Regions from separate parts of the Paenibacillus glycanilyticus genome, predicted to be linked through region 1. Evidence: a T-box and tRNA genes for the amino acid it is inferred to sense, from the RefSeq annotation. Region 1 holds a T-box; the other holds one or more tRNA genes.

Region 1 (4,404 bases):
AACATACCTCTTCGGAGCTTACGATAAAAGGACTACTGTTCAGCATATTCGCTAAGCTGGTCAGCCTGGGAAAACCGTCCGTACGGGTAAAGCCCGAACAGGAAGGCTTCCGGATTGAGCGGCTCAAGACGGTAATCGAATATATAGAACAGAATTATGCCGAGCCTATTCCTTTGCGGAAGCTCGCCGAGCTGGCAAGAATGAGCGAGTCGTATTTTTGCCGGTTCTTCAAACGGATGACCACAAAAAGCCCAATCGAATATATGAACAGCTACCGCGTCCAACAGGCGGCCAGCCGTCTGCGGCAATCCGATGCCAAGATCATGGAAGTCGCGCTCGACGTTGGCTTCAACAGCTTAAGCTACTTCAACACCGTGTTCCGCCAGCGCTTTGGCTGCACGCCGAGGGAATACCGAAGCCGGCTGCAGGAAAACGCGTAACTAGGACGGTGCGAATTACAAGTAGAATGCCGCACTAGCTGCGCTAGTTCAGGATCCTTCCTTAACGATGCGCGGCATCGTTAAGAGAGTACCAACCTAGCTTTTACCTAAGCTTAACGATGTGCCGCATCGTCAAGCAGCCGCTTTTCACTTCAAATAAAGCTTTTTCCGCCCATTTCAGCGTTCTTAACGATGTCCCGTATCGTTAAGAGCATTAAAAAGGTACTTATATCACGGCTTAACGATGTCCCACATCGTTAAGCCGCAGAAGAAAGGGACTGACCCGTAAGCCGCAAAGCTTTTGGTCAGTCCCTTCTATATATCTATCAAATTCCGCCCTGAAAAGTCAGCACCGCACCTCGTAACCCCTTCCAACCTATGGTAAAATAATGGAATCTCCTTGAGAGGGTGATTGCGTTTTGATAGAAATAGATCAGAGCCAGTTGATTACTTCCGAAGCCGAGCTTCGATCGTTAATCGGCTATCCGAGCGAGCTTGTCGAGCATAAGGTTATTTCCCTAATAGATGCTAACTGCCGCGATTTTATCGCCAAGTCCCCTTTTCTCGTTGTATCGACTGCGGATTCCAACGGGAATTGCGATGTCTCCCCAAGAGGCGATGCGCCTGGATTTGTTCATGTTTTGGACGATAAGCATCTCATAATTCCGGAACGTCCCGGCAATAAAAGAATAGATACCTTGCGCAACATTTTATCGAATCCGCATATCGGCATGCAGTTTTTTATTCCGGGACTTGGAGAAACTTTAAGAATAAACGGCCATGCTTACATAACGAAAGAGGAGAAGCTTTTAAAGCCGCTTTCCGTAAAAGACCGCGCGCCTCAAATCGGGATCGTCGTACAGGTCGAGGAATGCTATATGCATTGCGCGAAAGCATTTCTCCGCTCCCGGCTGTGGAAGCCCGAAACCTGGCTCGGCAAAGAGCAGCTGCCCTCCCCCGCCCGAATCATTTCGGAGCATGCCAACCTGGCTGGCTCAACCCCGGAAGTCATTGCCGCCCGGCTTGAGGATGGCTATAAGAATCGGTTGTATTAATCTTAATGTGAGGTTTTTCGATGACAAACAGTACTTTAAACCGCAAAGTTGACGGCTTTATAAACAAGTCCAAGAAGTGGAAGGAAGAATATATCAAGCTAAGAGAAATCGTGCTTGATTGCGAGCTGACCGAGGATTTCAAGTGGATGCATCCCTGCTACACGTTTGAGGGCAAAAACATTCTAATCATCCATGGCTTTAAGGAGTATTGCGCCATCCTGTTTCAAAAGGGTGCTCTGCTCAAGGACCCAAGCGGCATTCTCATCCAACAGACCGAAAACGTGCAGGCTGCTCGCCAAATCCGGTTCACGAATGTGGAGCAAATCATAGAGCTGGAAGATATCCTGAAGGCTTATATATATGAGGCTATTGAGGTAGAGAAGTCCGGTCAGGAAATTCCTTATAAAAAGCATGACGAGTATGCGGTCCCTGAAGAGCTCCAAACCAGATTCGATGACCAGCCTGCGTTTAAGGAAGCGTTTGAAGCCTTAACTCCAGGCCGGCAAAGAGCCTACCTGCTTCATTTCTCCGCTGCCAAGCAACCCAAAACGCGCGAAGCCAGAATTGAAAAATACTATCAGCAAATTCTTGACGGCAAAGGATTAAATGATTAAACCAGAAAACTCTACCACCTCATTTAAAGAGGCCGTAGAGTTTTGCTCTTATTGTCTACCTGTATCGCCCCAACCTGTATTTCACCTGCTCCAGCAGGGGTTGAGCTACCGCTCTTGCTTTCCTTGCGCCTTCTCTCAAAATATCATCGATTTGATCTCTGTCCGCCATGTATCGATTATACTTCTCCCGCGGTCCCTCCAAGAATGCGTTCATAACCTGATAAAGCTCCTGCTTGGCTTCTCCCCAGCTGATACCGCTCCGAAACCTTTCTCGCATAACCTCAATCTGTGCATCCGCGGCAAACTCTTTATAGAGCAGAAAAACATTCGAAGCCTCGGGATCTTTCGGCTCGTTCGGCGGGGTAGAATCGGTCTTGATTTTGCTTACCAGCTTCTTTAAGCTGTCGGCGGTTTCGAACAACGGAATCGTATTATTGTAGCTTTTGCTCATTTTCCGTCCATCCAGTCCCGGTATTACGGCCGTTTGCTCATCCACGATGTAATTAGGCAGCTTAAAGGTATCGCCATAAATGCGATTAAAAGCTTCAGCCAGATCCCTTGCAATCTCGACATGCTGAATTTGATCTTTGCCGACGGGAACCTGATCCGTTTGAAAAAGCAAAATATCCGCCGCCATCAGGATCGGGTACGTAAACAAGCCCATGTTCACACCGGTATCGCTGTCTGCGCCAAGCTGCTCGTTTTTATCCACGATCGCCTTATAAGCATGAGCACGATTCATAAGACCCTTTGGCGCCATGCAAGCCAGAATCCAGCTAAGCTCGAAAATTTCCGGCACGTCGGATTGGCGGTAAAATACAACCTGCTCCGGATCAAGCCCCAAAGCCAGCCAGGTTGCCGCAATCCCGTAAGATAAGTCGTTAAACTCATCCCGATTTTGAATAAACGTTAAACCGTGATAATCCGCGATAAAATACAAAGCCGTGTTATCCCGATTTTTTGCAATTTCCAGCGCCGGCTTAATAGCCGCGATGTAATTGCCGATATGCACTCTTCCTGTTGGCTTGATGCCCGTCAATACCGTGCTCATGTGTTTGCTCCCTTCTTCAACATAGAAATAAAAAAGGGGCCCTCATCCTTGGAAAGGACGAGAAACCCCGTGGTACCACCTTCATTAGCCCGATTCGCGCAAATCGGACTCGCTTTGACGTATCGACGCATGCTGGATGCTGGAATACGCGTCTCTTGTAACGACGAGACTTTCGCCAAAGCCTACTCAAATTCTTTTCGGTTTGGATGCTCAGAAGCCCACTTCGGCATAATCCCTACACTGATTCGCACCATCCATCAGCTCTCTGGAGTATTCGTTATGCGTACTCTCTTCATCATCGCAAGTTGGCATATGATTTTGTTATTCCATTTTTACAACAGAACGCATAGATTTGTCAAATACTTACTTCATAAGTTGTTCCGTTTCCTCAATGAGCTCCCGCATCAGGTTCACGGCATTCTTCAAGCGATCCGGATCTTCCGTAATGAAAGTGAAAATTTCATTCACTCTACGGGAGTAATGGCTTGGTGCGACGGCAAAAGAATCGACGATAGCGGAAGCCCCTTTTTCATTCATGAAGTAGGTTTCATTAACCGCAAAAAGCACCTGATTCAAGCATGCCACCGAACGGAAGCAGCAGCCCGCAATATAAGCTAAATCGTTTTTATAAATACCTTTATATCCATTCTCGAGAGAAAAGCCCGCCTCCCAGTAAAACCTTTGGATAATCGCTTTTTTTAATGCAGCCGGATACGGAATTGTTTTGCTTTTCAGCTTGCCTACGATTCCCGAAGGATCCCATAACACTCGGCATAGCGCAATCTCCGCCAAATAAATCGTGTTCACGAATCCATGAGGATGGCCGGGCTGATAATCCATGGCGATATTCCCGCTAATGCATTGTTCGATTACTTGCGACACTTTGTTTTGATCCCGGTAGATGAAATCGACGGGAATTTGATTGATTTTAAGCCAGCCCCCGCCATTAATCCAGGGTCCCCACTCGCCTGTTTCGGTCACTACGTCATCTCTATGCTCGTCGTCCATTCCGGCAGCAGCTTTACGAAGCCCGGTTATATCGAGACCTGCCTCGGAGTCATAGTAAATCCCAATATCGATATCCGATTCGGGGCTCTCCGTCCCTCTAGCCCTTGAACCTCCCAGAACAATTGCCGTTATGCCTCCTACTTGTTTCAGGCGGTCAACAATATTCAGAATCGTGTTATTTATGTCCATGATCCTCACCAATCTTATTAGCAATAATGTTCTATTATAAAACAAAA
Region 2 (4,404 bases), 740 kb from region 1:
CATCCTGGGGCTGAAGTAGGTCCCAAGGGTTGGGCTGTTCGCCCATTAAAGCGGTACGCGAGCTGGGTTCAGAACGTCGTGAGACAGTTCGGTCCCTATCTGTCGCGGGCGCAGGAAATTTGAGAGGAGCTGTCCTTAGTACGAGAGGACCGGGATGGACGTACCGCTGGTGTACCAGTTGTTCCGCCAGGAGCACCGCTGGGTAGCCAAGTACGGACGGGATAAGCGCTGAAAGCATCTAAGCGTGAAGCCCCCCTCAAGATGAGATTTCCCAATTAGTAAGACCCCTTGAAGACGACGAGGTTGATAGGTTCGGGGTGGAAGCACAGCAATGTGTGGAGCTGACGAATACTAATCGGTCGAGGGCTTATCCTAAACAACCCCCAAAAAGTGAAGTTAAGCGTTGCAGCTTATTCCGATTACTTTTCGGGGACCCCGCAAGAAACTTAAGGAATTCATAATTTCGCATCCAGTTTTCAAGGCGCAAGCTTTGAATGTATTCCCTGATAGCTCAGTTGGTAGAGCACTCGACTGTTAATCGAGTTGTCACAGGTTCGAGTCCTGTTCGGGGAGCCATATAGAGAGGTGTCCGAGTGGTCGAAGGAGCACGATTGGAAATCGTGTAGGCTCTAACCGGGTCTCGAGGGTTCGAATCCCTTCCTCTCTGCCATAATATTTCTTACATAGCTGATTGCTACGTAATAAGCAAGGCCCGTTGGTCAAGGGGTTAAGACACCTCCCTTTCACGGAGGTAACAGGGGTTCGAATCCCCTACGGGTCACCATCTTTACAAAAAAGAAACAAAAAAGTTCTTGCCAAGCCGACTTGAATGTGATATATTATAAAAGTCGCTCGAGAGAATATGGAGGCTTAGCTCAGCTGGGAGAGCATCTGCCTTACAAGCAGAGGGTCGGGGGTTCGATCCCCTCAGCCTCCACCATATATGTTTTAAAAATGACGCGGGGTGGAGCAGCTCGGTAGCTCGTCGGGCTCATAACCCGAAGGCCGCAGGTTCAAATCCTGCCCCCGCAACCAAAACTTTATCTTCGGTTTTTACCGAGAACGATGTGGAGCTGTGGTGTAGAGGCCTAACATGCCTGCCTGTCACGCAGGAGACCGCGGGTTCGAATCCCGTCAGCTCCGCCATTTAATCAAACATCAGGCTCGGTAGCTCAGTTGGTAGAGCAGAGGACTGAAAATCCTCGTGTCGGCGGTTCGATTCCGTCCCGAGCCACCATGTTAGATGGTTGGAAAAGTTAATATGCCGGTGTAGCTCAGTTGGTAGAGCAACTGACTTGTAATCAGTAGGTCGTGGGTTCGACTCCTATCGCCGGCACCATTTTTACGGAGGGTTAGCGAAGTGGCCAAACGCGGGAGACTGTAAATCTCTTCCTAACGGTTCGGTGGTTCGAATCCATCACCCTCCACCATTTAGGGGCATAGTTTAAAGGTAGAACAAAGGTCTCCAAAACCTTTGGTGTGGGTTCAATTCCTGCTGCCCCTGCCAGATAATTTTTATAGTGAGTATGGCGGTCGTGGCGAAGGGGTTAACGCACCGGTCTGTGGCTCCGGCATTCGTGGGTTCAAGTCCCATCGATCGCCCCATTTTCACTAAAGTTTAAAAAGTTTTCTGTTGGGGATTAGCCAAGCGGTAAGGCAACGGACTTTGACTCCGTCACTCCAAGGTTCGAATCCTTGATCCCCAGCCATTTATGCGGAAGTGGCTCAGCGGTAGAGCATCGCCTTGCCAAGGCGAGGGTCGCGGGTTCGATTCCCGTCTTCCGCTCCATAATTAGGTGGCGCCATAGCCAAGTGGTAAGGCAGAGCTCTGCAAAAGCTTTACCCCCAGTTCGAGTCTGGGTGGCGCCTCCACAATTATTTCAATAAAATGTGCCCTTAGCTCAGCTGGATAGAGCGTTTGACTACGAATCAAAAGGTCAGGAGTTCGAATCTCTTAGGGCACGCCATATTTATCAAATGCCGGTGTGGCGGAATGGCAGACGCGCGCGACTCAAAATCGTGAGGGAAACCGTGGAGGTTCGAGTCCTCTCACCGGCACCAATATTGAAATGATTGCGCTGATTGTACTTTGTACGGTCAGCGTTTTTTGCATGTTTATATACTTTACGAGCACCTGGCGGACTAACCTCCGACGGGTGCTTTTTGTTTATATCGATTGGCGTATGACCATACTGATAATTATCAAATACGGGTGATGTGATGCAGCATGAGTCAGATCGATATTACAACGATTAAAGAAAAACTCGGTAACAGTAACGATATTATTTTTAAAGAATTCCAAATTGAATATGGTGGCAATTCTCGAACAGTGAATTTGTTTTATGCGGATGGACTAGTAAACACGGACTCTGTTCAGGATTTTATATTGGAGACTCTGATGGTGGAGTTTCCGAATCTTAATACGAATCAGCATCCTTTTCTGGACTTGCTGACCGCGGGAGAAATAGAAGAAGTGACATCGACGGATACGATGTACTATAACCTGTTTTCCGGCCATGTCATTCTTATATGGGACAGCAATAAAATATTGTCCATTGCTATGAATGGAATTAAAGACCGTGCGGTTTCAGAGGCCATGACGGAAACGGTAAGCCGCGGCCCCAAAGAGTCGTTTACGGAATCCATTCGCACAAATACGGCACTGGTCAGAAGGAAAATTAAGAATCCCGATTTGTGGCTTGAAAATATGAGAATCGGGAAAATGACCCAGACTAGTGTTTCCATAATGTATATAAAAGGTATTGTGAGCGATAAGATCTTGGAAGAGGTTCGTAACCGATTATCCAGAATAGATATTGACGGGATTCTGGAAAGCGGCTATATCGAAGAGCTGATTCAGGATTCCGCTTATAGTCCATTTCCGACCATGTACAATTCTGAACGGCCGGATGTTATCGCTGCGGAACTGCTGGAAGGCAAAGTGGCGATATTGGTGGATGGAACGCCTCATGTGCTTGTGGTTCCCGCTTTGTTCATTTCCTTCATGCATTCTGCGGAGGATTACTATCAACGCGCCGATATCAGCTCGCTGATCAGGATTCTCCGCTTTGTAGGCATCTTTATCGCTCTGTTAGGGCCATCGCTTTATATAGCCATCACGACCTTTCATCAGGAAATGCTCCCTACTCAGCTGCTCATTGGACTTGCGGCCCAACGGGAAGGGATACCTTTTCCCGCATTTATCGAGGCGTTGATTATGGAGATTACGTTCGAGATCCTGCGTGAAGCCGGGGTTCGGATGCCTAGAACAATGGGTCAGGCTATTTCGATTGTCGGCACCTTGGTTATCGGACAGGCAGCTGTGGATGCGGGGATTGTTTCCGCTGCGATGGTAATAGTGGTATCCATCACGGCTATATCAAGCTTTGTTGTGCCAGCCATGAATATGTCCATTTCCATCCGCATGATCCGATTCGCGTTAATGGGGCTGGCTGCGTCCTTTGGTTTATACGGGATAATTCTAGGCATTTTTGCGCTCGTGCTTCATTTATGCAGTCTCCGTACCTTCGGAGTACCGTATATGAGTCCATTTGGACCGTTTATTGCCGAGGATACGAAGGATACCTTATTCCGGCTACCGCACTGGGCCATGCGGAAACGGCTGCGTCTAATTAGTCAGAATAATATTACCCGAGGCAATAACAAGCTTCCCGGGCCGAAGCGGTAATCGAGAATAAAGGCAACGAGATGAGGAATTGCGATGATGATGCGGAGAATATTAGTTCCCTTATTGTTTGTTTTAATAGTGATGACGCTGACTGGCTGCTGGAATCGCCGCGAGCTTAATGATCTGGCGATTGCCGTGGCAATCGGAATCGATAAGGATGGGGAGAATCAATATCAGGTGTCAGTTCAGGTCGTTGACCCGGGAGAGGTTGCCGCAAACAACAGAACGATGACGCGGACTCCCGTTACGTTTTACCAAGCGAGGGGACGAACCATATTTGAAGCCATACGCAAAATGACTACGGTATCGCCGAGACCTATATATTCTGCCCACCTTCGGATGTTAGTCATCGGCGAGGAGTTAGCCAAAGAAGGGATTGCGGATGCTCTTGAATACATGTCCAGATATTATGAGCATCGCACCGATTTCTACATCACCATTGCAAGAGAGACTACCGCAGCAAGCACGCTGAAAATATTAACCCATTTGGAAGCTATCCCTGCCAATCAGATGTATTCTTCTTTGCTTAACTCGCAGAAGCAATGGGCGCCAACCGCATCGATAACGCTGGATCAGCTCATTATGGATATCGTTAGAAAAGGCAAACAACCGGTTGTCACCGGACTCCGCCTGAGAGGTGACCGCGAAAAAGGCGAAAGCAGGGAGAATGTTGAAAAAATTGCTTCACCCGCACACCTGCAGTATTCGGGCATGGC

Evidence for each region. A T-box is a leader RNA that pairs with one kind of tRNA and senses whether it is charged. The one in region 1 lies ahead of ACR9FF_RS09100 (tryptophan--tRNA ligase), so its partner is inferred to be a tRNA-Trp.
Region 2: it encodes a tRNA-Trp, which carries the amino acid that the T-box ahead of ACR9FF_RS09100 (tryptophan--tRNA ligase) is inferred to sense. The anticodon was not compared.

Annotation. Positions count from the first base shown of each region.
Region 1 is NZ_CP195155.1:2,025,370-2,029,773, reverse strand. Features, by position in the region: gene ACR9FF_RS09115 (AraC family transcriptional regulator) at 1-440, shown strand, start outside; gene ACR9FF_RS09110 (pyridoxamine 5'-phosphate oxidase family protein) at 863-1,495, shown strand; gene ACR9FF_RS09105 (YdeI/OmpD-associated family protein) at 1,516-2,109, shown strand; gene ACR9FF_RS09100 (tryptophan--tRNA ligase) at 2,165-3,160, opposite strand; T-box leader at 3,211-3,468, opposite strand; gene ACR9FF_RS09095 (nucleotidyltransferase domain-containing protein) at 3,524-4,357, opposite strand.
Region 2 is NZ_CP195155.1:1,286,469-1,290,872, forward strand. Features, by position in the region: rRNA gene ACR9FF_RS05745 (23S ribosomal RNA) at 1-375, shown strand, start outside; tRNA gene ACR9FF_RS05750 (tRNA-Asn) at 501-576, shown strand; tRNA gene ACR9FF_RS05755 (tRNA-Ser) at 580-670, shown strand; tRNA gene ACR9FF_RS05760 (tRNA-Glu) at 710-784, shown strand; tRNA gene ACR9FF_RS05765 (tRNA-Val) at 865-940, shown strand; tRNA gene ACR9FF_RS05770 (tRNA-Met) at 959-1,035, shown strand; tRNA gene ACR9FF_RS05775 (tRNA-Asp) at 1,070-1,146, shown strand; tRNA gene ACR9FF_RS05780 (tRNA-Phe) at 1,162-1,237, shown strand; tRNA gene ACR9FF_RS05785 (tRNA-Thr) at 1,264-1,339, shown strand; tRNA gene ACR9FF_RS05790 (tRNA-Tyr) at 1,347-1,430, shown strand; tRNA gene ACR9FF_RS05795 (tRNA-Trp) at 1,434-1,507, shown strand; tRNA gene ACR9FF_RS05800 (tRNA-His) at 1,530-1,605, shown strand; tRNA gene ACR9FF_RS05805 (tRNA-Gln) at 1,635-1,709, shown strand; tRNA gene ACR9FF_RS05810 (tRNA-Gly) at 1,715-1,789, shown strand; tRNA gene ACR9FF_RS05815 (tRNA-Cys) at 1,799-1,872, shown strand; tRNA gene ACR9FF_RS05820 (tRNA-Arg) at 1,891-1,967, shown strand; tRNA gene ACR9FF_RS05825 (tRNA-Leu) at 1,980-2,061, shown strand; gene ACR9FF_RS05830 (spore germination protein) at 2,228-3,688, shown strand; gene ACR9FF_RS05835 (Ger(x)C family spore germination protein) at 3,722-4,404, shown strand, end outside.